Regions from separate parts of the Acidovorax sp. DMC1 genome, predicted to be linked through region 2. Evidence: predicted binding sites of a transcription regulator. Region 2 holds the regulator's gene; each other region holds the start of a gene.
What was found. Region 2 encodes FNR, which switches genes on or off when oxygen is low (the NO sensors DNR and NnrR bind a similar motif). Its sites were predicted from a motif close to TTGATNNNNATCAA; they were not measured.

Region 1: the regulator FNR is predicted to act here: its motif matches at 5,418-5,431, upstream of ACT531_RS20185 (oxygen-binding di-iron domain-containing protein).
Region 3: the regulator FNR is predicted to act here: its motif matches at 5,612-5,625, upstream of ACT531_RS03815 (hemerythrin domain-containing protein).

What each region holds. Positions count from the first base shown of each region.
Region 1 covers NZ_JBQUYO010000011.1:131,109-141,060, reverse strand. Annotated here, with positions in the region: gene ACT531_RS20205 (cytochrome c biogenesis protein ResB) at 1-1,218, shown strand, start outside; gene ccsB (c-type cytochrome biogenesis protein CcsB) at 1,215-2,564, shown strand; gene msrP (protein-methionine-sulfoxide reductase catalytic subunit MsrP) at 2,746-3,750, shown strand; gene ACT531_RS20190 (protein-methionine-sulfoxide reductase heme-binding subunit MsrQ) at 3,812-4,468, shown strand; gene ACT531_RS20185 (oxygen-binding di-iron domain-containing protein) at 4,534-5,361, opposite strand; gene lptM (LPS translocon maturation chaperone LptM) at 5,477-5,683, opposite strand; gene cyaY (iron donor protein CyaY) at 5,696-6,025, shown strand; gene ACT531_RS20170 (penicillin-binding protein 1A) at 6,076-8,469, opposite strand; gene ACT531_RS20165 (pilus assembly protein PilM) at 8,737-9,816, shown strand; gene ACT531_RS20160 (PilN domain-containing protein) at 9,813-9,952, shown strand, end outside.
Region 2 covers NZ_JBQUYO010000005.1:58,052-68,003, reverse strand. Annotated here, with positions in the region: gene ccoO (cytochrome-c oxidase, cbb3-type subunit II) at 1-134, shown strand, start outside; gene ACT531_RS12315 (CcoQ/FixQ family Cbb3-type cytochrome c oxidase assembly chaperone) at 151-288, shown strand; gene ccoP (cytochrome-c oxidase, cbb3-type subunit III) at 313-1,227, shown strand; gene ccoG (cytochrome c oxidase accessory protein CcoG) at 1,320-2,765, shown strand; gene ACT531_RS12300 (FixH family protein) at 2,830-3,108, shown strand; gene ACT531_RS12295 (hypothetical protein) at 3,165-3,461, shown strand; gene fnr (fumarate/nitrate reduction transcriptional regulator Fnr) at 3,563-4,285, opposite strand; gene hemN (oxygen-independent coproporphyrinogen III oxidase) at 4,475-5,857, shown strand; gene ACT531_RS12280 (sulfite exporter TauE/SafE family protein) at 5,863-6,588, shown strand; gene ACT531_RS12275 (HD-GYP domain-containing protein) at 6,811-8,115, shown strand; gene ACT531_RS12270 (putative bifunctional diguanylate cyclase/phosphodiesterase) at 8,112-9,952, shown strand, end outside.
Region 3 covers NZ_JBQUYO010000001.1:807,803-817,754, forward strand. Annotated here, with positions in the region: gene ACT531_RS03790 (carboxymuconolactone decarboxylase family protein) at 228-683, shown strand; gene ACT531_RS03795 (class II aldolase/adducin family protein) at 932-1,705, shown strand; gene gstA (glutathione transferase GstA) at 1,822-2,430, shown strand; gene ACT531_RS03805 (YbfB/YjiJ family MFS transporter) at 2,439-3,665, opposite strand; gene ACT531_RS03810 (alkene reductase) at 3,838-4,941, shown strand; gene ACT531_RS03815 (hemerythrin domain-containing protein) at 4,966-5,553, opposite strand; gene ACT531_RS03820 (methyl-accepting chemotaxis protein) at 5,708-7,375, opposite strand; gene ACT531_RS03825 (heavy metal translocating P-type ATPase) at 7,494-9,836, opposite strand.

The DNA.
Region 1 (9,952 bases), on a different contig from region 2:
GCCAGCTACAAGGGCATCGAGATCTACCAGTCGAGCTTTGACGACGGCGGCTCGCACCTCAAGCTGCGCGCCGTACCCATGGTGGCGGGGGCCAAGCCTTTCGATGTTGAAGGGGTGGTGGGCAACTCCACGCAGCTCACCAACAAGGGCGGTGGCCCTGGCAGCGATACGCTGACGCTGGAGTTCACGGCGCTGCGCACCATCAACGTCGAGAACTTTGGTGGCGCTGGCCCGGGCGGCAGCGGTGCCGACGTGCGCAAAGTGGACCTGCGCGAGTCGGTGGAGTCGCGCCTGGGCGCCGCCAACAAGACCGTCACCAAAAAAGAACTGCGCAACGTCGGCCCCAGCGTGAGCTATAAGCTGCGTGATGCGGCCGGCCAGGCACGCGAGTTCCACAACTACATGCTGCCGGTGGACACCGGCGATGGCGTGCCGGTGTTCCTGCTGGGGGTGCGCGAGTCCCCGGCAGAGCCCTTCCGCTACCTGCGGGTACCGGCCGACGACAAGGGCAGCATGGACGGTTTCATGCGCATGAAGGCCGCATTGGCCGACCCCCAGGCCCGGGAGCAGGCGGTGCGCCGCTATGTGTCGCAGGCCATGGACGCCTCGCGCCCCGACCTGGCCGAGCAACTGCAGCAGTCTGCCGTGCGTGCACTCGCTTTGTTCGCAGGGCGTGGTGTGGTCGATGGCAAGCCCACGGGCGGGCTGCAGGCCATCTCGGACTTCATGGAAGCCAATGTGCCCGAGGCGGAGCGTGCGCGCGCAGGTGAGGTGCTGGTGCGCATCCTGAACGGCACGCTGTTCGAGCTGGCCCAGTTGACCCGCCAGCGTGAGGGCCTGCCGCCGCTGCCGCAGGACGATCAGACCCGGGGTTTTATGACCCAGGCCGTGCTCTCGCTCAGCGATGCGCAGGTCTACCCAGCGCCGCTGGCGTTTGAACTCAAGGACTTCACCCAGGTCCAGGCCAGCGTGTTCCAGGTGGCGCGAGCCCCTGGCAAGAATGTTGTCTATCTGGGCTGCGCCTTGCTGATCCTGGGCGTTTTTGCCATGCTCTACGTTCGCGAGCGGCGCGTGTGGGTCTGGGTGGCCCCGCAGGATGGCCGTACCCACGCCACCATGGCCCTGTCCACCAACCGCAAGACCATGGACGGCGACCAGGAGTTTGTCCAGCTCGCACAAAAACTGATCGGGGCGTCGCCCCGCGAAGGCACCGCATGAACACCGCGACTTCTACCTCGACCGCTACCACAATCACCCTGAACGAGGGGTTCTTCTCGCGCCGCAACTGGTTGGACTGGCTGTTTGCCGCCATCGTGGCCGTGGGCGGGCTGTATGCGCTGCAGCGCTACGGCGCCTTCATGGATGTCTATGAAAAGGGCATTTTGCTGGGAGCCATCCCGTGCACCATCTGGCTGGGCTGGTTCTGGCGCCCGCTGCGCGTGCTGATGCTGGTGGTGGCGGCCGTGGCACTCATGGCCATTGGCCTGTACCAGCAAGACGGGGCGGGCAGCCTGGCGCGGGCGGACACGGTGTTCGGCCTCAAGTATTTCCTGTCCAGCCAGTCGGCCATCCTGTGGATGAGCATGCTGTTTTTCATCAGCACGGCGTTTTACTGGGTGGGCATGTTTGCGCGCGGTGAAGGCAAGACGATGAGCATGCTGGGCTCGCGCATTGCCTGGGTGGCGGTGGCGATGGCGCTCATCGGCACGCTGGTGCGCTGGTACGAAAGCTACCTGATTGGCCCGGACATCGGCCACATCCCGGTCAGCAACCTGTACGAAGTGTTCGTTCTGTTTTGCTGGATGACGGCCGCGTTCTATCTGTACTACGAGCAGCAGTACGACACGCGCGCGCTGGGTGGTTTTGTGATGTTGGTGGTCAGTGCTGCCGTGGGCTTTTTGCTTTGGTACACCGTGGTGCGCGAGGCGCATGAGATCCAGCCGCTGGTCCCCGCGCTCAAGAGCTGGTGGATGAAGCTGCACGTGCCTGCCAATTTCATCGGCTATGGCACGTTTGCCCTTTCGGCCATGGTGGCGTTTGCCTACCTCATCAAGCAGCAGGCCACCGAAACCCGCTGGTACAAGCTGGCGCCGCTGTGGCTGCTGGGCGTGGTGCTGTGTTTCGAGCCCATCGTGTTCCGCCAGGGGGCGACGGAAAACGGCGGCAGCTACTGGATGGTGTACTTCGGCGTTTCGGCCTTCATCGTTGCGGGCATTCTGCTGGGCCGCAAGCGCATCGCGGCGCGCCTGCCCTCGTTCGAGATCCTGGACGACGTGATGTACAAGTCCATCGCGGTGGGCTTTGCGTTCTTCACCATCGCCACGGTGCTGGGTGCGCTGTGGGCGGCCGAGGCCTGGGGCGGCTACTGGAGCTGGGACCCCAAGGAAACCTGGGCCCTGATCGTCTGGCTCAACTACGCGGCCTGGCTGCACATGCGGCTCATGAAGGGCCTGCGCGGCACGGTGTCCGCCTGGTGGGCGCTGGTGGGTCTGGCTGTGACGACCTTCGCGTTCCTGGGCGTCAACATGTTCCTGAGCGGCCTGCACAGCTACGGCACGCTCTGAGAGAGCGAGCGCTGTTGACGATCCCTGCGAAATCGTCAACAGGCGCGGGGGGCATGTCGGGCTTTCGCAGGCGCACAGCAACTATTGCGTCTTCGGTGTAACCTGAGCGGTCCAGGGAACGAACTAACAGTTGTTCTGCTCTACCGCTGCAGCTGTTTCACCCACCATGACCGGAGCCACCATGCTGATCCCCTCACGCGATTCGGGTTTCAACCACCCGTACTCCTCCGAAATCACCCCCCGCTCGGTCTACGAAGACCGCCGCCAGATGCTCAAGCTGATGGCGGGTGGTGCTGCGGGCGCGGCCATGGCCGCCTGGGCAGGGCGGGAGGCCCTGGCGCAACAGGTGGCGGTCACGCGGCCCGGCAAGCTGGCGCCTCTGGCGGGCGCCAAGTCGGCAGTAGCGGGTGCGGTCTCCATGGAGAAGCTCACGGACTACAAGGACGCGAGCACCTACAACAACTTCTACGAATTTGGCACCGACAAGGCCGACCCCGCCCGCAATGCGCACACCCTTAAGACCAGCCCGTGGACGGTGGAAGTTGAGGGCCTGGTCAAGAAGCCCGGCAAGTACGGCATTGAAGACCTGATCAAACTCAGCGCGCAGGAAGAACGTATTTACAGACTGCGCTGCGTCGAAGGCTGGTCCATGGTCATCCCGTGGGTGGGGTACTCGCTGGCCGAGCTGATCAAGCGGGTGGAGCCTCAGGGCAGCGCCAAGTACGTCGAGTTTGTGACCCTGGCCGACAAGGCCACCATGCCCTTCGTGGGCTCGCGCGTGCTGGACTGGCCTTATGTGGAAGGCTTGCGCATGGACGAGGCCATGCACCCGCTGACCTTGCTGGCCTTCGGCATGTACGGCGAAGTGCTGCCCAACCAGAACGGTGCACCGGTGCGCTTGGTGGTGCCATGGAAGTACGGCTTCAAGAGCGCCAAGAGCATCGTGAAGATCCGCTTTGTCGAAAAGGAACCAGGCACCGCGTGGAACAAGGCGGCCCAGCAGGAGTACGGGTTCTATTCCAATGTGAACCCCAATGTGGACCACCCCCGCTGGAGCCAGGCGACCGAGCGGCGCATTGGTGAAGACGGCTTGTTTGCCAAGAAACGCAAGACGTTGATGTTCAACGGCTACGAAGCCCAGGTCGGCCAGCTCTACGCGGGCATGGACCTCAAGAAGTTCTACTGACCGCCTGGGCCTCGCTACCGTCCTGGGCGGTGTGCGAGGCCACGGTGGTTCTTGAATCGCAATGCTAAAACTATTGCTCCACCCCGCCGCCAAACCGGTGGTGTTCGTGTTGTGCCTGTTGCCGCTGGCATGGCTGGTCTATGCAGCGGTGGCGAACCAGCTGGGCGCCAACCCTGCAGAGGCGTTGATCCGCGCCACTGGTGACTGGACGCTGCGGGCGCTTTGCTTGGTGCTGGCGATCACTCCACTGCGCGTTATCACCGCCACCCCGCAACTGGCGCGGTTTCGGCGCATGCTGGGGTTGTTCGTGTTCTTTTACGGCGTGCTGCACCTGCTGAGCTACAGCTGGTTCGACATGGGTTTTGACATCCCGGACATCCTGCACGACATCGCCAAGCGGCCCTTCATCCTGGTGGGCACATTGGCCCTGGTGTTGCTGGCCCTGTTGGCTGCGACGTCGTTCAATCGCGCGATCAAGGCCTTGGGCGGCAAGCGCTGGCAGGCGCTGCACCGCACTGTCTATGCCGTGGCCGGGCTGGCGGTGCTGCATTTCTTCTGGATGCGTGCGGGCAAGAACAATTTTGGTGAAGTGACCATCTATGCCGCCATCCTCGGCGCGCTGCTGGGCTGGCGACTTTGGCACCGACTGCAAAAGCGGTCGGCTGCACCGGCCGGTTCAGCGGCAAGACGGACAGCCGCTGGATCTCCGGGACGTTAAATGCTATTAAATTTATAGCTTTTTGGGCTTGTAGTTGTAGCGCTTGCAGTCGATTTGACCAACATTTACCCATTGACTGCCCGCAGCGCAGGGCGCATCTGCCGGGTCACAGGGTCGATGTACGCGGTGGGAATCTGGTAGGCGCGATCATCGAACAGGTCGATGCCGCACATCAGGTTCTCGATCCATTCAAAGAAGTCGCTAATGGCTTCCTTGCCCATGATCGGGGCACCATGCTGCGGCACGATCATGGCAATGTCGAGCTGCCGGGCCATGCGTGCCCACAAGCGCAGGATCTTGTTGGACACCATGTAGCGGCGGTGGAACCCCTCCATGCGCGGAATGTGCGCCTTGAGGTCAGTCACCGGCACACGGGCCTCGGCCCCCGACATCATCGATACGCCCAGGTCGCCTGTGAAGAGGATGCGACTGACCGGGTCGTAGAAGTGGAAGTTGCCCTCGGAGTGCATGAAGTGCGCAGGCAGCAGCACCAGTTCATGGCGTCCCAGTGGCAGGTGGCCGCCACCGTCTGGCACACCGATCACGCGGTTTTCGGTTTTGCCCACCTTGGTGAAGTGCGGTGCAAAGCGCTCCCACACACGTGAGATCACCAGGTTGGCCTTGGTGCTGGTCATCCAGCGGTCCAGCGAGGCGATGATGTCCGGGTCTGCGTGCGAGGCGATCAGGTACGACAGCTTGTGCGGCGGGAAATGCTTGGTCATTCCCATGAACAGCTCGTTGAACGCGAGGTTGCCGCCCGGGTCGATGATGGCGCCGGTGTCGTCGTCCACGATCAGGAACTGATTGGCCTGCACGGCCTGCCCATCCTCCTCAATGAGGTCGGTGAACATCAGGCAAGCATGATTTTTGTCGCGGTAGAGTTCCAGGGCCATGGCCATCCTGCGGTGCAATAAAGCGCAGACTGTACGAGTACCCCTAAGGTTTGTGCTTGATGGAAATCAAGCGAAACCGCATTGCCTGGCCATTCTGCGCAGGCGATCGAATGCTTCAGCGTGGCTGCGAGGTGCTGGCCGCAGGCGACGGCGCAGTGTTGGTGTCGTTGCTCGGCGTGAGTGTTTGCGACAGCGTGGCACGCTGGCTCGCAGCAGGGCCGGTCGGCAGATACAACGGCCCCCGCTGGCCACAACCGAAGAGGGCTGCCGCACTGGCAGCAAGGACAAGCGTCCTGACTAGAATTTGGGGAGCTTTCAACATGCGCAAATTGTAATGACCGACCTCGAATTCATGGACCACGCCGAACAACTGCTGCTTGCCGTCGAGCGCAGTTGTGATCGCATCAACGACACCTCGGATGCCGATGTGGACAGCCAGCGCTCGGGGGGCATGGTGACCTTGACCTTTCCCAATCGCAGCCAGATCGTGATCAATCTGCAAAAGCCGCTGCACGAGGTGTGGATGGCGGCCCGATCGGGCGGCTACCACTACCGTTTTGATGGCAGCCACTGGCAGGATACCAAAGGCGCAGGTGAGTTTTTTGCGTGCCTCACGCGCGACGCGTCACAGCAGTCCGGCATGTCGCTGCAGTTTTCTGCGTGACGGTTTTCGCCCCGCCAGCCTGAGGGGCTGGTGCTGGGGCGTTGGGGCGATCAGTTACGGAACAAGTCCAGGATGCGACTGCGCTCTTCAGAAGGAGGAGGCGCCTGGGGGGCTACCGCAGGAGATGCGGATCGGTCTTCCACCCCCACGCTCGAAACACCCGCGTTGCGCGCGTATTCCTCGTAGAACCACTCGCCGCCCACATTCACGACACCGGGCGGCACCGTGGGCTCCATCACCGGCACACCCTTGAGCGCGCGCTCCATGAAGCTGATCCACACCGGCAGGCTCAGCCCGCCCCCGGTTTCCCGGCTGCCCAGATTACGCGGCGTGTCATAGCCAATCCAGGTCACGGCTGCTATGGTCGGCTGGAACCCAGCAAACCACGCGTCCACCGAATCATTGGTGGTACCGGTTTTGCCATAAAGATCGGGACGTTTCAGAGTCGCTTGAGCCCGTGCTGCAGTACCGGTGCGGGTCACTTCCTGCAACAGGCTGCTCATGACAAAGGCGTTGCGCGCATCAATGGCACGTGGCTGTTCACTCAACGCGGGAGGTGTGATCTCTGAAATCACCCGGCCCTTATGGTCGGTGACCTTGGCGATCAGCCAAGGATTGATGCGGTACCCGCCGTTGGCGAACACCGAATACGCAGAGGCCATTTGCAGAGGCGTCACTGAGCCTGCACCCAGCGCCATGGTCAGGTAGGCGGGGTGTTTCTCGGGGTCGAATCCAAACCGTCCCACCCATTCCTGTGCCGTCTTGGGGCCTACGGCCTGCAGGATTCGGATGGAGATCATGTTCTTGGACTTCGCCAAGCCGGTGCGCATGCTCATGGGGCCGTCGTACTTGCCGTCGTAGTTCTTGGGCTCCCAGGGTTGGCCGCCGGTGACACCCGCATCAAAGAACAGCGGGGCGTCGTTGATCACGGTTGCGGGCGTAAAGCCTTTTTCGAGCGCCGCCGAGTAAATGAAGGGCTTGAAGCTGGAGCCCGGCTGGCGCCAGGCCTGCGCTGCGTGGTTGAACTTGTTTTTGTCGAAGTCGAAGCCACCCACCAGTGCACGAATGGAGCCGTTGCGCGGGTCCAGGGCCACAAAAGCGCCTTCCACTTCGGGCAGCTGTGTAATTTCCCAGGCGCCCTTGGGTGTCTTGACCACACGGATCACAGCGCCACGCCGTATCTTGATATTGGGAGGGGCCTTGTCGCTGAGGCCGGATTGAGCAGGCTTCAGTCCATCGCCCGTGATCTCCACCGAATCCCCGTTGGCACGGGCGGCTAGGATGCGTTTGGCGGATGCCTCCAGCACCACCGCGGAGAGCACGTCGCCATTGTCCGGGTGGTTGGCCAGTGCGTCATCAATGGCGTCTTCCACCTCCTGGGCGCTGGCAGGCAGCGCTACAAACTTCTCCGGCCCCCGATACTGCTGGCGCCGCTCGTAATCCATGATCCCGCGCCGCAAGGCAACATAGGCAGCCTCTTGTTCTGCGGCATTGAGGGTGGTGTACACATTGAGACCGCGTGTGTAGGCCTCGTTGCCGTACTGGGCAAAGATCAGCTGGCGGGCCATTTCCGCCACGTATTCAGCGTGGATACGGGTGTTGTCGGGCCCCGTGCGGATTTTCAGTTCTTCTTTCTTGGCTTGCTCTGCTTGTTGCGCAGTGATGAAGCCGTTTTCTTCCATCCGCTCGATGATGTACTGCTGACGAGCGCGGGCACGTTTCGGATTGCTGATGGGGTTGTAGGCAGAGGGAGCCTTAGGCAAACCGGCAAGCATCGCAGCTTCGGCGATCGAAACGGATTTGAGCGGTTTACCAAAATAAGCTTCAGAGGCGGCTGCAAAACCGTAAGCACGATTGCCGAGGAAAATCTGATTCATGTAAATCTCAAGAATCTGATCCTTGGTCAGCAAATGCTCCAATTTGAAGGTTAGTAAGATTTCGTAAATTTTGCGAGTAAATGTTTTTTCTGAAGACAGATAAACATTGCGTGCCACCTGCATGGTGATCGTGGAAGCGCCTTGGCTTTTTACCCGGCCCAGATTGGCGAGACCCGCACGCAGAACGCCTTTGTAGTCCACCCCGCCGTGCTGGAAGAACCGGGCATCTTCAATCGCCAAAACGGCGTCTTTCATGACCTGCGGAATCTCGCCGATGGGTGTGAGGTTGCGACGTTCTTCGCCAAACTCGCCCAGCAAGGCTCCTTCCGCTGAGTACACCCGCAGCGGCAGTTTGGGACGGTAGTCCGCCAAGTCAGAGATGTCGGGTAGGTTGGGGTAGGCCACCGACAGAGCCACAGCAATTGTGAGCGCCAGGCCCAAGGCTGCGGCCGCCGCCAATCCCGTGATCCAAAGAGAGATACGAACCAACCAGCGAAGCCAACTGGGGCGGGTGCGAACAGGAGAGGAGTCCGACTTGTCGGAGGACTTCGAAGGGGAGGGCGGCATATCGCTCCGATGGGGTAAGACCGCCCATTATAAAAATGTCCACCGCTGGGGCTCGAAATCCAATTTCGTACTTGGCAAGGTGCCGCCGAAAGGCTTCCGGTAGTGGCCGAGCGGTATTGCAGCGCCCAAAAATTTCGTCTGCTTTTGGCAACGCTCTTCTGATGTTACAGGGGGAAAAATCTTTGCTGGAGAACTATCTTACTGATAGCATTCATGTGAAGTGTTAAGTTTTGTTGCCTCATTTTGGCAAGTTACAGGGGACCAATCTTGATCTCAATGGGGTCTTTGTTCAATCGCCAGTCTGCTCCGCTGCTGGGAATCGACATCAGCTCCTCCAGTGTCAAGCTGGTGGAGTTGGGACGCGATAAGGCGGGTAGTCTGGTCCTAGAGCGTTGCGCGATCGAGCCACTGGAGCGGGGCTGGATCACCGATGGCAACATCGAAAAGTTTGACGAAGTGGCGGACGCATTGCGTCGCTTGGTCAAGAAGAGCGGCACTAGAACCAAAAACGTGGCGCTTGCGCTGCCCCCTTCCGCAGTGATCACCAAGAAGATCACGCTGCCAGGTGGTATGACCGAGCAGGAGCTTGAGGTCCAGGTGGAATCCGAGGCCAACCAGTACATCCCGTTTTCGCTCGACGAGGTCAGCTTGGATTTTTGCGTTATCGGTCCCAGTAAAAACGCACCAGGGGATGTTGACGTTCTGATTGCCGCGTCCCGGCGTGAAAAAGTCCAAGACCGACAGGGCTTGGCGGAGGCCGCCGGGCTGAAGCCCGTGGTGGTCGATATTGAATCCCATGCATCACGACTGGCTGCTGGGCGCCTCATTGAAGCGCTGCCTAATAAAGGCGTGGATGCGATGGTGGCCCTTTTCGAGGTGGGAGCCCTGACGACCAGCATGCAGGTGATCCGGAACGAAGAGGTTCTGTATGACCGTGACCAAGCCTTTGGCGGCGCCCAGCTTACTCAGTTGATTGTTCGTCAATATGGTTTCTCGGTGGAAGAAGCCGAGAGCAAAAAGCGCAGCGGTGATTTGCCAGAAGACTATCAATCAGCGGTCCTCCGTCCTTTTGTTGACAGCATGGCCCAAGAGATTGGTCGCGCCCTGCAGTTCTTCTTCACAAGCACGCCGCACAACCGTGTCGACCACATCATGCTGGCCGGAGGCTCGGCCCCACTGCCAGGTCTTACAGAGGCAGTCACTCAGCAAACCGGTTTTGCATGCAGTGCTGTCAATCCTTTTGATGGCATGGAAATCGGAAGTTCCGTGCGACTGAAAAAAATGGTGCGTGAAGCGCCGTCCTACCTGACCTCTTGCGGTCTCGCTATGCGGAGGTTTCTGCAGTGATTCTCATCAATTTGTTACCTCATCGTGAAGAGGCTCGCAAGCGTCGCAAGGAGGCGTTCCAGGCGACGATGTTTGCGTCGTTTCTGTTGGGTCTTGCTATTGCTGGAGCCATCTATTGGTGGTTTCAGATCATGAT
Region 2 (9,952 bases):
TGAAGGCCCTGCGCACCGTGGGCGTGCCTTACACCGACGAGCAGATCACGGCTGCTGCGGGCGAGGTCAAGGGCAAGACGGAGCAGGATGCGCTCATCGCCTACCTGCAAGTCATGGGCCGTGCGCTCAAGTAAGCAAAGGAGATATCCCATGGACATCACCACCATGCGCATCGTCGCCACCCTGGCATCGATGGCCTGCTTCATTGGCATCTGGGTCTGGGCCTACCGAGGCCGCAACAAGGCCCGGTTTGACGAGGCAGCCCAGCTGCCTTTCGAGACAGATTGACCTTCACCAGAACGAGAACACCCCATGAGTGACTTCACCAGCAATTTCTGGTCGGTCTTTGTGACCACGCTGACCCTGGTCGGCATCATCGCCTGCGGCATCCTGCTTTGGATGGCGGGCCGCAAGAAGGTGGTGGCCACCTCCGACAACACCACCGGCCATGTCTGGGATGAGGACCTGGTCGAGATGAACAATCCCCTGCCGCGCTGGTGGGTGTGGCTGTTCGTCATCACCATCGTCTTTGGCCTGGGCTACCTGGCCGCCTATCCAGGTCTGGGCAGCTTCACCGGCAAGCTCAACTGGACGCAGAAGGGCGAGTACGAAGCCGAAATGGCCAAGGCCAAGACGGAGCTGGAGCCGCTGTACGCACGCTTTGCCTCCATGAAGCCTGAAGACGTTGCCGCCGACCCCCAGGCCCATGCCATTGGCGAGCGCTTGTTCATGAACAACTGCGCACAGTGCCACGGCTCCGATGCGCGCGGCAGCAAGGGCTTTCCGAACCTGACGGACAACGACTGGCTGCACGGCGGCACACCCGAGAAGATCCGCGAGACGCTGGAGAAGGGCCGCATCGGCAACATGCCTCCCATGGCGGCCGCCGTGGGCTCCCCGGAAGACGTGCGTAACCTGTCGCACTACGTGCTGAGCCTGTCGGGCAGCCCCCATGACTCGCTGCGCGCATCGCTGGGCAAGGCCAAGTTTGCGGCCTGCGCAGCCTGCCACGGCATGGACGGCAAGGGCAACCAGGCACTGGGCGCGCCCAACCTGACCGATGACATCTGGCTGCATGGCTGGGGCGAGGCCGCCATCACCGCCATGATCAACAACGGCAAGGTCAACCAGATGCCTGCACAGGCCGAAAAGTTGACCGAGGCGCAGATCGGCGTACTCTCTGCCTATGTGTGGGGCCTGTCGAACAAGCAGGTGGCTGCACGCTGACCTGGCTGCCGGGCGGTGCGTGAGACGCACCGCCCGGGTTTCCGTTTGAAGGCACCCCTTTTGCGCCTTAATTCCGTTCACAAAGCGACACCATGAGCACACCCAGCGAGCCGGCTCGCAAGGTCATCCCGATTACGCCAGTCGCGGCAGATGCGTCTTCTGCGGGCGAGATCATCTCGCTGTACGAAGCGCAAAAGAAGATCTACCCGCGTTCCATCAGCGGCCTGTTTGCGCGCTGGCGCTGGGGCATGGTGTTTCTCACGCAGCTGGTGTTTTACGGGTTGCCGTGGTTTGAGTGGGGCCAGCGCCAGATGGTGCTGTTTGACCTGGGGGCTCGCAGGTTCTACATCTTTGGCTTGGTGCTGTATCCGCAGGATTTCATCTACCTCACCGGCCTTCTGATCATTTCGGCGTTGTCGCTGTTCCTGTTCACCGCGGTGGCCGGGCGTCTGTGGTGTGGCTTTGCGTGCCCGCAGACGGTGTACACCGAAATGTTCATGTGGATCGAGCACAAGATCGAAGGCGATCGCAGTGCCCGGCTCCGCCTGGACAACGGCCCTTGGACGTTCGAGAAGATCCGCAAGAAGTTTTTCAAGCAGGTGGTGTGGATTACGGTGGCCCTGTGGACGGGGTTCACCTTTGTGGGGTACTTCGTTCCCATTCGCGAGCTGGGCAGCGAGCTGCTGGCGTTCCAGGGCAGCTGGCAGATTTTCTGGGTCCTGTTCTACGGTTTTGCTACCTACGGTAATGCGGGCTTCATGCGCGAGCAGGTCTGCAAGTACATGTGCCCTTACGCGCGCTTTCAGAGCGCTATGTTTGACAAGGACACGCTGATCGTTACCTACGACCCTGAACGTGGCGAGCAGCGTGGTCCGCGCAAGAAGAACATCGACTACAAAGCCCAGGGCTTAGGTGACTGCATCGATTGCTCGTTGTGTGTGCAGGTCTGTCCCGTGGGCATCGACATCCGCAAGGGTTTGCAGTACGAATGCATTGGCTGTGGCCTGTGTGTGGACGCCTGCAATACCGTGATGGACAAGATGCAGTACCCGCGTGGGCTCATCCGCTATTCGACCCAGAACGGCGTGGCCAAGCACTGGACGCAGTCGCAGATGTTGCGCCGCGTGCTGCGCCCCCGCGTGCTGATCTACAGCGCCGTGCTGGTCACACTGTGCGTGGCCATGTTGGCCAGCCTGGTGGCGCGCACGCCGCTGAAGGTGGATGTGGTGCGGGACCGCGCCGCGCTCTCGCGCATCGTGGCGGGAGGCAAGCTGGAGAACATTTACCGGCTGCAGATCATGAATGCCACCGAAGGCGAGCAGCGTTATCGCATCAGTGCGCGAGGCCTGGAGGGGCTGGAAGTGGCTTCTGAGGCTGAAGTGGACATTGGCGCGGCGGAGTCTCGCTGGGTGGCCGTGCGTTTGCAGATTCCTTATGGTTCCGCTACGCCCGGATCACACGCCGTTCAGTTTGATGTGCAGGCCGTAGGAGCAGCGGCCCATGTCACGGAGAAATCCGTGTTCCTTGTACCGCGCTGAGCGGTATTCCGGTGGGGCCCTTCAGGGCCGCACTTTGACCGATATTGTTGAGGAGTAAAGCACCATGTCTTCAAACCCTGCCATTGCAACCCCGGCGGCAACCGTACCCTGGTGGAAGTTTGGCCATGTGTGGCTGGTGATTGCCGGTCCACTGATCGTGATCGTGGCGGGCTTTGTGACGCTGTGGCTGGCGATTTCGCGGCCCGACCCTGTGGTGGCGGAGGACTACTACCGCCAGGGCATTGAAATCAACAAGACACTGGCGGCGCCGGAGAAGAGTCTGGCGCCGGCCCTCAAGGCCCGCAACCATGCGGCCACCCCTGTGCAAGACCAACCACGCTGAAACCTCTAGGGTCGCACACCCTGGCGACCCCGGCAGCACCAGGAGACAGAACCTATATGTGGACGCAACGCCTGATGTGGATTGCATGGCCCGCCTTTTTGATGGCGGGTGTGCTGGAGATGCTGGTTTTTGCCATGGTGGACCCCCAGGACCTGCATTGGTTCGGGCAGCCTCTGGCGCTGTCGAGGCAGGGGGTGTACACCCTCGCATTTTTTGTGTTCTGGGCCATCACCATGGCCACCAGCGCGTTGACCACGCTGCTGTCCATGTCACCGTTTGAGGTCAACCGCTGTCCCGTGCCCGACGGGGAGCGCCCTGACGATTGCCGAAAGACATCGTCGTCTTGCTCCTGAGCCTTTTTCGCCGGTTCATGCGGGCATGCGCTGCATGCCGTTTTAGAAGGGACCGTAGGGCTTTTGTACCGCCCCGACCCTCAGCCGACGAGGGGCCGTACTCAGTGGCAGGTCTGCTGGCTGTTCACAATGCGTCGCAGGGCATCGGTGTCGAGGATGCGCACATGGCGCTGTTTGACTTCCACGATGCCTTCTTCCACAAACTTGGAGAAGGTGCGGCTCACTGTTTCAAGTTTGAGGCCCAGGTAGCTGCCGATCTCTTCGCGCGTCATGCGCAGCACCAGTTCCGATTGCGAGAAGCCCCGTGCATGCAGGCGCTGCACCAGGTTGAGCAAGAAGGCCGCCAGGCGCTCCTCGGCACGCATGCTGCCCAGCAGCAGCATCACACCATGTTCGCGCACGATCTCGCGGCTCATGATCTTGTGCACGTGGTGCTGCAGGGCCGTGACTTCGCGGGACAGTTCTTCGATGCGGTCGAAAGGCATGACGCAGACCTCGGCATCTTCCAGGGCCACCGCGTCACAGGTGTGGTGGTCATTCACGATGCCGTCCAGCCCGATGATCTCCCCCGCCATCTGAAAGCCTGTGACCTGGTCGCGACCGTCTTCGGTGGCCACACAGGTCTTGAAAAAACCGGTGCGGATGGCGTACAGGGACGTGAAGGACTCGCCATTGCGAAACAGCGTGCCGCCGCGCTTGACCTTGCGGCGGACAGCAACGACCTCGTCAATGCGCTGCAGTTGCTCTTCGTTCAAGCCCACGGGCATGCACAGCTCGCGGAGGTTGCAGTTGGAGCAGGCGACTTTGATGGTGAGCGGGTTCATAAACACATGGGCTTGGGTTAGCGGTCAAGCATATCGCGCTTGCCGTACACGAACCTGAATACAGAGCGCGGGCAAGCGGCTGACCTTCATCAAATTGTCGCCGTATCGCTTGCGGGTTCACTTGATGCAGGTCAAGGACATGTCCCAGAGCCTACGGCACAGTCAAGGTGTACGCAAGGAAATTTCCCCATGACTGCTGTTTCGCCAGACCTTCTGCGCCGCTTTGACGTGCCAGGGCCCCGCTATACATCCTATCCAACGGCCGACCGTTTCGTGGAGGCGTTTGGTCAGGAAGACTATGTGCTGGCGCTGCAACAGCGCCGCTCGGGCACGCTGGCCAAGGCCATGCCGCTGTCCCTGTACGTGCACATCCCGTTTTGCGAATCCTTGTGCTACTACTGTGCCTGCAACAAGATCATCACCAAGCACCATGACCGCGCCGAGGTCTACTTGCGCTACCTGAGCCGCGAGATCGACCTGCACACCGCGCACTGTGGCGTAGGACAGGTGGTGAGTCAACTGCACCTGGGCGGTGGCACGCCCACCTTCCTATCCGATGATGGATTGCGGGAGCTGATGGCCATGCTCAAGCGCAGCTTCACGCTGGCGCCTGGGGGGGAATACTCGATCGAGGTGGACCCTCGCACCGTCAATGCCGAGCGTCTTGCACTGCTGGCTGAGCTGGGGTTTAACCGGCTGAGTTTTGGCGTGCAGGACTTTGATGCCGAAGTGCAGAAGGCTGTGCACCGCATCCAGCCTGCCGAACAGGTGTTTGCGCTGGTTGAGTCTGCGCGTTCGTTGGGCTTTGACTCAGTGAATGTGGATTTGATCTACGGCCTGCCGCGCCAGACGCCCGAGTCTTTTGACCGCACGCTGGCTCAGGTGGCGCAACTGCGGCCTGACCGCATCGCGCTGTATGCCTATGCGCACTTGCCAGAGCGTTTCAAGCCACAGCGTCGCATCATCTCTGCGGAGTTGCCCACGGGCGCGAGCAAGCTCTCCATGTTGTCGCGCTCGCTCGATGCCTTCATGGATGCTGGATACGTGTACGTGGGCATGGACCACTTTGCGCTGCCCACCGATGCCCTGGCCGTGGCCAAGCGTCAGGGGCGCCTGCACCGCAACTTTCAGGGCTACAGCACGCAGCCGGACTGCGACCTGATCGGCCTGGGCGTATCGGCCATAGGCCGTGTGGGGGCAACCTACAGCCAGAACTCCAAGACGCTGGATGAGTACTACGACTTCCTGGACCAAGGGCGGTTGCCCGTAGTGCGCGGGTTGGCGCTCACGCGCGACGACCTGGTGCGCCGTGCGGCCATCATGGCCCTGATGTGCCAGGGGGAACTGCTGTTCGAGCCGATGGAGCAGGCATGGCTGATCGACTTCCGCCAGTATTTCGCTGCGGAGTTGGCTCAATTGGAGGGCATGCAGGAGCAAGGGCTGGTGCGCGTTGGGCCTGAGGGCATTGAAGTGACCGCGACCGGTTGGTTCTTCGTGCGGGGCATCGCCATGGTTTTTGACCGCTATCTGCAGGCAGACCGCAACCGCGCCCGGTTTTCGCGCATCATCTGATACCTATGCTTACCACGGTTGGCTGGACTGCTTTGCTCATGGGACTCGCCGGCGGGTCCCACTGCTTGGCCATGTGCTCCGCGCCCTGTGGAGCGCTCGTGGGTCAGGGCGGCGCTCCACAGGCGGATGGGAGTGCCGAGCAGGTGGTGCGCTGGGCGCCGCGTGGCGGTGCGCTGCAGCGCACCGTGGCCTTTCATTTGGGGCGCTTGGTGGGATATGCCAGTGCCGGTGCATTGGCGGCCTTGGCCATGGACAGTTTGGCATGGCTGACCCAGCAGACCACCGCGCTGCGTCCCGCCTGGACGCTGATGCACGTGGCGGTGATGGCTTGGGGGCTCATGATGATGGTGCAGTCGCGCCAGCCTGCTTGGGTGGAGCAGGCTGGCCGCTCCGTGTGGGCGCGTGTTCGACCGCTGGTCGGGGCGCCAGGCGGCGTGATGGCGGCCGGGGTCCTGTGGGCCCTGATGCCGTGCGGGCTGCTTTATTCGGCCCTGTTGGTCGCCGCGCTCAGTGGAGGGCCGCTGGAGGGTGCCCTGACCATGGCCCTGTTTGCCGTGGGAAGCGGGGTCTGGCTGGTGGGTGGCCCCTGGGCTTGGAGCAGCCTTCGCAACCGCCTGAATCTTGCTCGGGCTCAGTGGGGCACGAGGGCCGCAGGCGCCATGCTGTGCGCGGTCGCTGCCTGGGCGTTGTGGATGGATCTCATTTACAAGCCGTCGCTCTGGTGCCGCTGAGCGGGCGGCGCTGATTTGTCCTGTCACCCCCAATCGCCCGGTAGTTCCAAGCGGGGCGATGTCCCAGCCCAGGGGGGCTGCTGTGCTCCCGTCAGGCCCGATTTCTGCCAAGTGTTGCCGGATCGCTGCGCGGTCTGCCGGTTCTTCGCCACGTCACTGGAACTGGTGATAATCTGCGTAACTATTGGTGGCATTGATGTCGCCATGTATCGTGCGCCTGACGTGAACTCATCCATCCTCATCGACATCAGCCAACTGCGTGTCGGCATGTACATCCAGCTCGACGTGGGCTGGATGCACCATCCGTTCCCGACCAGTAGTTTCCGGGTGGCGTCGTTGGAGCAGATTGCCACCTTGCGCGAGCTGGGGTTGACCGAGGTTCGCTACGTCCCCAAAAAGAGCGATCCAGAACTGCAGGAGCTGGTGCCTGCCGCCTGGAGCGTGCCCGAGATGACAGCCCCACCGCCCAACGGCCTGGATGCGCCCGGGCCTGGTACGGCCACTGTCGTAGACCCCGAGGCGCAGCGTCGCCGCGAACTGCTGGAAGCACAAAACCGGGCCTTGGCCGCCTGCAATCAGCGTTTCTCAGAAGCCACGCGGCAATACCAGTCCATGGAGCGCACGGTTTCCGAGTATCCAGACCAGGCCAGGGCCAAGGGCGAGGCGCTGGTTTCTGGATGCGTGACTGAACTGCTGGAAAACGGCGACTCCGTCATCCGGCTGCTGTCCGAGGGCGTGGGCGAGCGCAACGGATTGCATCCGATCAATGTGATGGTGATTTCGCTGCTGCTGGGGCGATCCCTGGGCATGAAGAGCGAGGAGCTGCACGATCTGGGTGTGGCCGCATTGATCCACGACATTGGCAAGCTCAAGCTGCCGCCCAATCTGCGCCAGCCGACCCCTTCCATGATCCCGATGGAGCGCACACGCTACGAAACCCACGTGGCGGAATCCGTTGCCCTGGCCAAACGCATGGGGTTTGCCGATGCCGTGCTGACGGCCGTGGCGCGGCACCACGAAATGTGTGACGGCAGTGGTTTTCCCCAGCGCCTGAAGGGGCCCGATCTGGGGCGCATGAGCCAGGTCCTGGCACTGGTCAACCAGTACGATCGCATGTGCAACCCGGCGATGGGGGTGACGGCGCTGACGCCCCATGAGGCGCTTTCCGTCATCTTCGCCCAGCTTAAGGCCCGGTTTGATTCGGTGGTCCTGGGGGCTTTCATTCGCATGATGGGTGTCTACCCGCCCGGCTCCATCGTGCAGTTAGTCAATGACCGGTATGCCATCGTGGCCTCGGTCAATTCGTCGCGGCCCCTGCGGCCCAAGGTCATCGTGCACGACCCACGGGTGCCCAAGGAAGAGGCTCCGATCCTGGATCTGGAAACTGTCCCTGAGCTGGGCATACGGCGCAGTCTCAAGCCCGCGCAGCTGCCGCGTGACGCGCTGGACTACCTGTCGCCGCGACAGCGTATCTGTTACTTTTTTGAGCGAGCGGTGAGTCCCGGCCCTGACGAGGCTGCGGCGTGAACGATCTCCCATCGCTCGGGTGGCTGGACGGCCTGCAGGAGGCCGTGTGGCTCCTGGATGAGGCCAGCCAACACATCCTGCAAGCCAACGCAGGCGCCGAGCGCCTCACTGGGTTATCTGCCGCCGCCATGAGAGGGCGGTCTGTGCTGGACTTGGCTAGCACGCCCCAGGAGCTGGCGTTCTGGTCTGAGCCGGTCGATGTGATTGCGCAGGGCGTGACTGCCCACACCAGTTTGCTGCGTGCTGATGGCAGCTTGGTGCCGGTGCAGCGTTGTGTCCGGCGTGTGCCATGGGGGGAGGGTGGTAGCACGGTGCTGCTGCTGACCATGCTGGACCGCAGCCTCCAAGAAACTACTGAACGCGAGCTGGAGACACTGTTGTCCGAGCTGCGTGCCACGCTGGACTCTGCCGCCGATGGCATGCTGGTGTGTGGGCTGGATCGCCGTGTGCGAGCATTCAACCAGCGCCTGGCCCAGCTGTGGAACCTGCCGCGCCAGTTGCTGGTGGAGCGGGACGATGCGGCGGTGTACGCCTTCATGGTGGACCAGGTGTCGGACCCTCGTTTCTATGCCGAGCGCCTGGCAGCCATTGACCGCGAGCCCATGCAGGAGAGCACCGACATTGTCGAGCTGCGTAACGGCGTGGTGCTGGAGATGCGCACGGTGCCGCAGTTCAGCCAGGGCCGTGCGGTGGGCCGTGTGTATTCGTTCCGGGACATCACCCGCCAGACGGAGACTCAGGCCAGCCTGCGCTTGGCCGCGCGCGTGTTTGAGTCCAGCCTGGATGCGATCTTCATCGCCGACAGCCAGCACCGCATCATGCGGATGAACCCCGGATGTGAGCGGCTGGTCGGCCCTACGGCCAAGGGTTTTGAAGGCTGTGTAGCGGCCTCGCTTTTTGGAGGAGGCTCGGATGCCTCCTTCATGGAGCAGGTGCTACAGGGCTGGGCCAAGGATGGCTTCTGGGAGGGCGAGTTGTGGCTGCCCCGTGACAACGGCGCTTATTGTGCGGTGCAGCTGTCCTGGGTGGCCCTGCGTGATGATGAAGGGCGGCTGGTGCAGAGCATCGGTTTCATGCGCGACCTGACACTGCAGCACGCCGCGCAAAAGCGCATTGAAGAGCTGGCCTACAGCGACGCACTGACAGGTCTTCCCAACCGCCTGCTGCTCTCGCAGCGCGTGGATACCGCCATCCAGGGGGCGCGCCAGAGCGACACCGGCTTCGCGATCCTGTTCCTGGACATGGACCGCTTCAAGATCATCAATGACTCCCTGGGGCACCCTTTTGGAGATCGGGTGCTGCAGCTGGTGGCTGAACGCCTGCAGACCTGCTTGCGGCAAACCGACATGCTGTGCCGTCTCGGCGGGGATGAATTTGTCATCTACCTGCATGGGGGTGATGCATCGGTGGCCGAAAGTGTGGCGCGCCGGATTCTGGACGACATGCTCAAGCCCTTCATGCTCGACAGCATGGGCTTCTCGATCCAGTGCAGTATCGGCATTGCGCTGTACCCGCAGGATGGCGCTACGTTGGACGACCTGATCAAGCAGTCCGACACCGCGATGTACCGGGTCAAGGAGCGTGGGCGCGGCAGCTACGGCTTTTACCAGCCGCAGATGAACGCCAACCTGCTCGCGCGCATGCAGATGGAGCACGCCATGCGCCAGGCGCTGGGTTTGCAGCGCATGGCCGTGCACTACCAGCCCCAGGTCAATATGGCGACCGGGCGCATCACCGGGGCCGAGGCGCTGCTGCGCTGGACGGACCCCGAGTTTGGCGCGGTATCCCCTGCAGTGTTCATTCCGCTGGCGGAAGAATCGGGCTACATCGTGACACT
Region 3 (9,952 bases), on a different contig from region 2:
ACACGGAGACAGCGCTGTTCGTGCGAACCGCTGCGCAGGCGGCCCCGGCAAGCGCGCCAGGGCAGAAAAAGAGCAGGCCTCCTGTCACAACCCGGCACGGCGCAGCGTCTTGATGGGTATGGAAGACGGCAATGCAGCCACATGGCGACATCGCCACAAGGCCCCGCACCAGCGCCGTCTTTCACGACCGTCATCAACAACCCTTTGCCATCACCCAGGAGATTTCCATGTCGCAACACAGCGCCCGCCTGCCCTACCACCAACTGTCGTCCAAGGCCTTCATGGGCCTGGTCAACGTCTCTGAAACCATCAAGAAAGGCCCGCTGGGCACCCGGCTGGCCGAGCTGGTGTTCCTGCGTGTTTCGCAGATCAACGGCTGCGCCTACTGCATGGACATGCACTGGAGCGCGCTCGTCAAGGACGGCGCCGACCCACGCCACCTCAACGCCGTGGCTGGCTGGCGCGAGGCACCGTTCTTCAGCGAACGCGAACGCGCCGCCTTCCGCTGGGCAGAGATCATCACCGCCACACCCCACAGCGACGCGAGCGATGACGAGTACGCCAAGCTGAAGGCCCTGTTCTCCGACGCCGAAATCTCCGACCTGGGCTTTGCCATCGCCATCATCAACGCCTGGAACCTGCTGAACGCGGGCATGCGCGCACCGATCCCACAGGCCGGCTGAACGCTGGCCGATGAGGGGTACGGGCCGGTGAAGGGGACATCGGCACGTGGGGCCCGCAGCGGGCGCCGTGCACCAGAAATTCGCGTCGAAATGGCCGATAGCGCTAGTGAGTCATGCCTCTTTTGCTATCAATAATGAAGCACAAGGCGCCCGACACATGGCCGCGGGTGTAGCCTGCCTGACAGACCCAGCCACCGCCCCGCCCTACAGTGGTGTCTTCCCACCCACAACACCGGAGACACCCACCCATGCTCAACATCCCCTCGCTGCAAGGCAGCGTCAGCCCTGAAGAATGGCAGCTGCGCTGCGACCTGGCCGCGTGCTACCGGCTCGTCGCGCTGTACGGCTGGAGCGACCTGGTCTTCACCCACATCAGCGCCAAGCTGCCCGAGTCGGTGTCAGGCCCGGGCGAGCACCATTTCCTCATCAACCCCTATGGCCTCATGTTCGACGAGATCACGGCGTCGAGCCTGATCAAGGTGGACATGTTGTGCAACAAGCTGCACGACTCGCCCTTCCCCGTGAACCCTGCCGGGTTCGTGATCCACAGCGCCGTGCACGAGGCCCGGCCCGAGGCGGGCTGCGTGCTGCACACCCACACGCGCGCTGGCGTGGCCGTGAGCGCGCAAAAGGGCGGCGTGCTGCCCATCAGCCAGCAAAGCACCTTTGTGCTGGGCTCGCTGGCGTACCACGAGTACGAAGGCGTGGCCTTCCGCGACGAAGAAAAGCCGCGCCTGCAGGCCGACCTGGGCGAAGCCAACTTCCTCATGCTGCGCAACCACGGGCTGCTCACCGTGGGCAAGACCATTGCCGACGCCTTCCTGTCCATGTACACCTTCGAGAACACCTGCCGCATCCAGATCGACGCGCAGGCCGGCGGCGAACTGACGCAGGTGAACCCGCAGATCGTGAGCGGCGTGGCCCAGGCCATGCGCGTGCAGACCGGCGGCCTGGGCGGCGCCTTTGCCTGGCCCGCGCTGCTGCGCAAGGTGCAGCGCGACCTGCCTGGATACGACAGCTGACGCAACCCGTCCCCGCTGCACCACGCAGCGGGCGCCGGGGTTGCGCACCGACGCCTGCAAGAATCCAGCACAGCGCATAGGATCGGCGGTTTCCGACCGTTTTCAAGGACCGATCCATGAAGCTTTACTACTCCCCCGGCGCCTGCTCCCTGTCCCCCCACATCGCCCTGCAAGAGGCCGGCCTGGCCTACACCCCCGTGCTGGCCAGCACCAAGAGCCACAAGCTGCAAGACGGCACCGACTACTACACCATCAATGCGCTGGGTTATGTGCCCGTGCTGGAGCTGGACAACGGCGAGCGCCTGCGCGAAGGCCCGGCCATCGTGCAATACATTGCCGACCAGGTGCCTGACAAACAGCTCGCCCCCGCCAACGGCACCCTGGCGCGCTACCGCCTGCAAGAGTGGCTGACCTTCATCGGCACCGAGCTGCACAAGGGCTTCAGCCCCCTGTTCAACCCCGCCACCCCCGAGGAGTACAAGCCCATGGTGCGCGAACGCCTGCTGCAGCGCCTGCAGTGGGTGGACAGCCAGCTCGCCGGCAAGCAGTACCTGATGGGCGACCAGTTCACCGTGGCCGACGGCTACCTGTTCACCGTAACCAACTGGACCCAGCCCACCAAGCTCGACATCTCCGGCCTGGCCAACCTGGCGGCCTACCGCGAACGCGTGGGCGCCCGCCCCGCAGTGCAGGCGGCCATGAAGGCCGAGGGCTTGCTGAAGTAACGCTGGGGCTACAAGGGGCGCTGCCGCCACGCCACCAGCGCCCCCACCCACAGCGCGCAGGCCGAGAACACCAGCCCGCGCGCCAGGCCCCCGGGCCCGTCGGCGATCCAGCCCACCACCGTGGGCCCCACGATCTGCCCGGCCGCAAACACGATGGTGAACGCGCTGATGCCGCTGGCCCACAGCGCCTGCGGCAGGTTGTGCCGCACCAGCGCCGTGGTCGATGCCACCACCGACAAAAACACCCCGCCAAACAGCAGCCCCGAGGCCAGCACCACCGGCCACGCGCCCGTGATGGAGGGCAGGATGGTGGCCACGCCCAGCAGCGCATTCAGGCGTGCCAGCGCCTCACCGCCCCGGCTGCGGTCCAGCAGCCCGGCCCAGATGCGCGACGACAGCACCACGGCCAGCCCCAGCAGGGCGTAGAACAGCGTCACCTCGCCCGCACCCCGGCCCTGCTCGCGCAGCAGTGCCACCACAAAGGTCATGTAGCCGATGTAGCCCACGCCAAACAGGCCGTAACCCAGCAGCGCAGGGGCCAAGGCCCGCCAGCGCACGCGGTCGGGCACTGCAGCCGCCGGTGGGGTCCCGGATGCCGCCGCCACAGGTGCAGCCAGCCCGCTCAACACCCGCGCTGGCCACAGCAGCGCCAACGTGGCCGCCACACAGGCCAGCGCCAGCGCCCACCAGGCCCAGGTCCAGCTGTGCGGCGCAGGCGCCACGCCCAGCACCGCGGGCACCAGCAGCGCCGACAGGCTGATGCCCCAACCCGTGCCGCCGTAGTACAGGCCCAGCAGCAATCCGCTGCGCCCCGGCACCTGCGCACCCAGCCGCGCCGCGAGCAAGCCCCCGGCAATGAACACCAGCGCACTGGCCCCACCAGCCAGCAGGCGCTGCGCCAGCAAGGGCGTTGCCTGCGTGAAAAATCCGCTCAGACCCATGAACACCGTGGCCATCGCGGCGCCCACCAACAGCACTGCGCCAGGGGCCGCGCGCCGCAACAGCCAGGGTGTGGCCAAAGCACCCAGCAAGTAGCCCAGCGCATTCGCCGTGTTCATGCCCCCTGCCAGCGTGTAAGACCAGCCCAGGTCTTCACGCATGGGCGGCAGCAACAAGGCATAGGCAAACCGCGTGATGCCCAGCGAAATGGCGGCACCCATCGACAGGGCCACGGCGAGCCACAGGCTGCGCAACGGGGAGATGGAGAGCGGTGCGGAGGGCGGTGGCGAGGGCATGGCGGTCCATTCTCATGCAACCGCACCCGCGCCGCTTGCGCCGCCGGGACAGCACGGGGTTAACACAAAACCGGAGCCCTTGTTGACGCCAGTGTGCTGCACGTTTTGCGCTGCAGCATTAAGCTGCAGGCCTGCTTTTTTGGCACATCGCCTTTCTCCAGGACTTCTCACCATGACCTCTTTGTTTGAACCCACCCGCGCGGGCGACCTCCAGCTGGCCAACCGCATTGCCATGGCGCCGCTCACGCGCAACCGCTCGCCCGAGGCCATCCCCACCGACCTGGTCGCCACCTACTACGCACAGCGCGCCAGCGCCGGTCTCATCATTTCCGAGGCCACGGCCATCAGCCCGCAAGCCCAGGGCTATGCCGATGTGCCGGGCCTCTATGGCACCGAACAGCTGGACGGCTGGAAGAAGGTGACCCGCGCCGTGCACGATGCCGGTGGCAAGATCGTGGTGCAGCTGTGGCATGTGGGCCGTGTCTCGCACACCGACCTGCAGCCGGGCAACGCCGCCCCCGTCGCACCTTCGGCCGTGCAGGCCAACACCAAGACCGTGCTCATCAAGGACGGCGTGCCCACATTCACCCCCACCTCGATGCCCCGCGCGCTTGATGCCGAAGAGATCCCCGGCATCGTGCAGGACTACCGCCACGCCGCACGCAACGCCATTGCGTCGGGCTTTGACGGTGTCGAAATCCACGCAGCCAACGGCTACCTGATCGACCAGTTCCTCAAGACCGGCGCCAACCAGCGCACCGACGACTACGGCGGCAGCATCGCCAACCGCGCGCGCCTGCTGCTGGAAGTGACCCGCGCCATCGTCGAGGAAATCGGCGGCGGCCGCACCGGCATCCGCCTGTCGCCCGTCACCCCCGCCAACGACATCGTGGACGCCGATCCGCAGCCGCTGTTCGACCACGTGGTGCGCCAGCTGGCGCCCCTGGGCCTTGCCTACATCCACGTGATCGAAGGCGCCACCGGCGGCCCGCGCGAGGTAGAAGGTCGCCCGTTCGACTACGCCGCCCTCAAGGCCGCCTACCGCGCAGCGGGTGGCAAGGGTGCATGGATGGTCAACAACGCCTACACGCGCGAACTGGCCGATGCCGCCCTGGCCAACGGTGCCGACATCGTGGCCTTTGGCCGCCCCTTCATCGCCAACCCCGACCTGGTGGCGCGCCTGAAGGCCAACGCCCCGCTCAACGAGGTGAACCGCGCCACGCTGTACGGCGGCGGGGCCGAGGGGTACACGGACTACCCGGCGCTCAGCGCCTGAGTCCCCACCGAGCGGCGCTGCCGCTCAGGAGGGTGAACCGAGCCCGATCGGGCTCGGCGCCCGCATCACGATGCGGGTGAACAGCCGGTCATACGCCGCATCGCGCGGCTTGCCGGGGGCCAGCGGGTTGGTGTTGCTGGCAAAGGCCGCGTCGATGGCGGTCCAGTCGCCCGGCTGCAGGGCCTCCTGCGCGGCGGGCAGCACCACGGTTTCTTCCAGGCGCATGTGCTCCAGGTAAAAGCGGATGTAGCGCTCCAGCGCCAGCGCAAACGCCTCGCGGCGCGCATCGCCCATCAGCTCCCAGCCCAGCAGCAGGTGCTGCAGTTCGCGCACGGCGGCCTCGCCACCCTCGTGGTCTCGCTCCAGCTGGGCGATGGCCTCGGCCGCCTGGGGTGAGCGCTCGGCCACCTTGGGGAACAGCCACTGCGACTCCTTGGGGTGGTGCTGCCGCTCGGGAAACTCATCGATGTAGAACAGCATGGCCCGCATCACGTCAAAGAACGCAGCGGGCTCGTCACCCGGGCCCTGGTCCAGCATCAGGCGCAGCGAGTGCAGCACCGCTGCGAGCGACGCATGCTCCTCGCGAATGGTTCGCAGACTGATCGACGGCATGGCGCACTCCCCAGGTTCAACAAGGCCCCAAGGGTGCCACGCGCTCCCCGGTGCGCCCATGACGCAGGTCAATAAACCGCCGGGCAGCACCGCCCACAAAAAAGCCCCGCAGACCAGGCCTGCGGGGCTCGTCGAAACAAAAGGCCTGGTGCGGTCAGTGCGTCAGGCGTGCCTGCGCAGGGCCTGCAGCCAGCGCCTGGGGCGCCTGGTCTGCATAGGGGGCAGCCACTGCGCCGCCGTGGCCATAGCCACCGGCCGATTCGGCCAGACGGAACTGCTGCACCACGTGCGACAGGCGCGCGGCCTGCTCGCGCAGCGACTCGGCGGCGGCGGCGGACTCTTCCACCAGCGCCGCGTTCTGCTGCGTCATACGGTCGATCTCGCCCACCGAGCTGTTCACCTGGCCAATGCCGGCCGATTGCTCGGACGCTGCGGCCGTGATCTCGCCAATGATGTCGCCCACGCGCTGCACGCTGCTCACGATGTCCTTCATGGCCGTGCCGGCTTCTTCCACGTGGCGCACGCCGCCGTCCACGGCCGTCACGCTGCTCTGGATCAGGCCCTTGATGTCGCTGGCCGCCGCCGCACTGCGCTGCGCCAGGCTGCGCACCTCGCTGGCCACCACTGCAAAGCCCCGGCCCTGCTCGCCTGCGCGGGCCGCTTCCACGGCCGCGTTCAGCGCCAGGATATTGGTCTGGAAGGCAATGGAGTCGATCAGGCCGATGATGTCGCCGATCTTGCGGCTCGATGTCGAAATCTCGTGCATGCTGGCCACGGCCTGCTGCACCACGCCGCCACCGTGGGTGGCCATCTGCGAGGCCGACGCGGCCAGCTGGTTCGCCATCTGCGACGACGACGCCGTCTGTTGCACCGTGGACGTGAGCTGCGACAGCGAAGACACAGCTTCTTGCGCGTTACTGGCCGTCTGCTCGGTGCGTTGCGACAGGTCCTGGTTGCCCGTGGCAATTTCCTGGCTGGCCGTGGCGATGTTGCCGCTGGCATCCCGCACCTGCGCCACCAGCGCGCTCAGGCCTTGCTGCATGTCGCGCAGCGCGCGCTGCAGGTCGGCCACTTCGTCCTTGCCCTCGGCAGCAATGTGCTGCGACAGGTCGCCGCCCGCGATCGCCTGGGCCATCTTGCGCGCTTCTTCCAGGGGCTTGCAGATGGAGTTCATGTTCATCAGCGTGGTGGGCACCACCACCACCACGGTGATCAGCACCGCCAGCACAAACAGCCACTTCGTCTGGTTGGACACCTCGCTCTGCTGCGCCACCGACTTGGACACCTCGGCGCGCAGCACCGAGTCCAGCTCGGCCATCAGCTTGTCGGCCTCGGCAAACTCGGCCACGGCCTTGCCGCTCATGCGGTTGGCAATGGTGGCGGTGTCGTAGCCGCCCGCCTCCAGCTGGCGCGCCACGTGCGCAAACAGCTCGCGATAGCTGTCCAGGCGCTTGACGATGTTGCGCACCACCGCGTTGTCAGAGTCTTCCCCGCCTTCCAGGAACTTGTTGGCAATCTTCTTGGCCTTGTCCTGGCTCTCCACCCACTTGGCATGGGCGGCCTTCACGGCTTCGGGCTTTTCGTAGCCAATGATCATGTCCTTCTCGTACTGGCGGATGGCCCCCATCTCGCCCCGCAGCTCGGCCATGCTGCTCACCTTGGCGAACGAGTGGTCCATGAAGTTCTGGCTCATGTCGTTGATGCGGAACATGCCCAGCATGCCCGCGCCACCCAGCAGCCCCAGCAGGCCCAGCACCACGCCAATGGCGCCCAGCATGCGCAAACGTATGGTGAACTGCCGCATGAGCGAGAAGAGATTCATGATCTGTCGTCCTTGATATAGCTATGCCGATGCGGTGACCGCACCTCCCCCGAGGCCACGGATTCGCAACAAATCGTTGCAGTTTGCCAGACATCGATGACCGTGCTGTACGTATTTATCACATGCGCCACCGCTTGAGTAAGAGGGCATTCGCCATCACGCTGACCGAGCTGAGCGCCATGGCCGCGCCCGCCACCACCGGGTTCAGATACCCCAGCGCCGCCAGCGGAATGCCCGCCACGTTGTATGCAAACGCCCAGAACAGGTTCTGGCGGATCTTCATCACCGTGCGGTGCGAAATATCCAGCGCCGCTGCCACCAGCATCGGGTCGCCGCGCATCAGCGTGATGCCCGCTGCGTGCATGGCCACGTCCGTCCCGTTACCCATCGCCATACCCACATCGGCCGCAGCCAATGCCGGGGCATCGTTAACGCCGTCGCCCACCATCGCCACAATATGGCCCCCACGCTCCGCCGCTGCGCTGGGTCGCTGCCCCCCGAGGGGGCTTTCGCGCCTTGGGGCGGCCCGGCGGCGCTCATGGTGCTTGCCATCGCTGCCCTGTTGCAGCGCCGCCACCTTGGCGGCCTTGTCGCCCGGCAGCACCTCGGCCATCACCTCGCCCGCCGCCGGGTCCAGCCCCAGGCGCCGGGCCATGGCCTCGGCCGCGCCCCGGTTGTCGCCCGACACCATCACCGTGCGGATGCCACGCGCCTTGAGCGCCGCCAGCGCTTCGCGCGCACCCGGCTTGGGTTCGTCGCCAAAGGCCATCAATGCCCGCAGCGCCAACCCTTCCGTGACCCGTTGGGCCACGGCGGACACCGTGGCGCCTTCGCGTTGCAACGCTTCCGCGCGGTCTGACAACGGGCCCAGGCCCACCCCCAGCTCCTGCATCCAGCGCAGGCTGCCCACCAGGTAGCTCTGGCCGTCCACCTCGCCCTCGGTGCCGCGCCCGGGCACGGCGCGCACGTCCTGCGCGGTGGCCACGTTAATCTGCCGCTCGCCCGCAGCCGCCACCACCGCGCGCGCCAGCGGGTGTTCGCTGCCGCTTTGCACCGCCGCCACGGCCGCCATCACTGCCGCCTCATGAAGACCCGGCACCACCTCAAACGCCGTGAGCCGGGGCTGGCCCACGGTCAGCGTGCCGGTCTTGTCAAAGGCCACCGTGTCAACCTTGTGGGCCAGCTCCAGCGCCTGCACGTCCTTGATCAGGATGCCGTGTTTGGCCGCCACGCCCGTGCCCGCCATGATGGCAGCCGGCGTGGCCAGCCCCAGCGCACAGGGGCAGGCAATCACCATCACGGCCACGGCGTGGATCAGCGCCGCCTCCAGCCCAGCGCCCATGGCCAGCCAGCCCGCCAGGGTCACCAGCGCCACCACCAGCACCACCGGCACAAAAATGGCCGACACCTGGTCCACCAACCGCTGGATGGGCGCCTTGGCCGCCTGGGCGTCTTCCACCAGCCGGATAATCTGGGCCAGCACCGTCTCGGCGCCCACGGCCGTCACCGCCATCACGATGCGGCCATCGCCGTTGATCGAGCCGCCCGTCAGCGCCGCGCCCACGTCGCGCGCCACCGGCAGGGGTTCGCCGGTCAGCATCGATTCATCCACCTGCGTGTGGCCCTCGTGCACCGTGCCGTCCACAGGGATGCGCTCGCCCGGCCGCACCACCAGCTGGTCGCCCACCAGCACTTCCGACACCGGCACATCCACCTCGCCCTGCTTGGTGAGCAAATGCACCACATCCGGCCGCAGCGCATGCAGCGCGCGGATGGCCGCCGTGGTCTGGCGCTTGGCGCGCGCCTCCAGCCACTTGCCCAGCAGCACCAGCGTGACCACCACGGCCGACGCCTCGAAGTACAGGTGCGGCACATGCCCCGGGTGGTCCGTGGGCGCTGTGAGCCACAGCCACATCGACAGGCCCCAGCCCGCACTGGTGCCCAGCGCCACCAGCAAATCCATGTTGCCGCTCAGCGCCTTGGCCGCATGCCAGCCCGCCTTGTAAAACCGCGCCCCCAGGATGAACTGCACCGGCGTGGCCAGTGCAAACTGCATCCAGGCGGGCAGCATCCAGTGCTGGCCAAACAGGTCGCCGAACATCGGCAACACCAACGGCGCCGACATCAGCAGGCCAATGCCCACGGGCAGGAACCCCGCCCAGGGCGACAGGTCTTCCACCGCCTCGTCCTGCCCCGCCGCACGCGGCTCGTAGCCCGCATTGCGCACCGCGCGGCGCAGCACCGCCTCCATGGCGGCAGCGTCAGCGCCCACCTGCGGGACAAAGGCAATGCGCGCAGACTCGGTCGCCAGGTTGACCGAGGCCTCCTGCACGCCCGGCACCTTGCGCAGAGCGCGCTCCACACGGCCCACGCAGCTTGCGCAGGTCATGCCAGAAATGCCCAGGTCCAGCGAGTGCACAGACCCGGGCGCGGTATTGGGGGGGGTGGTAATGGTGTTCATGGCAGGGATGCTGATCCTTGACGTGATGGCAAGGTCAAGCATTGATCTTGATCAACCCTCACATCATGAGTGTCTTGCGCAGCGCTTGACTCTGCCACGATGTCAAGCTTCAACAT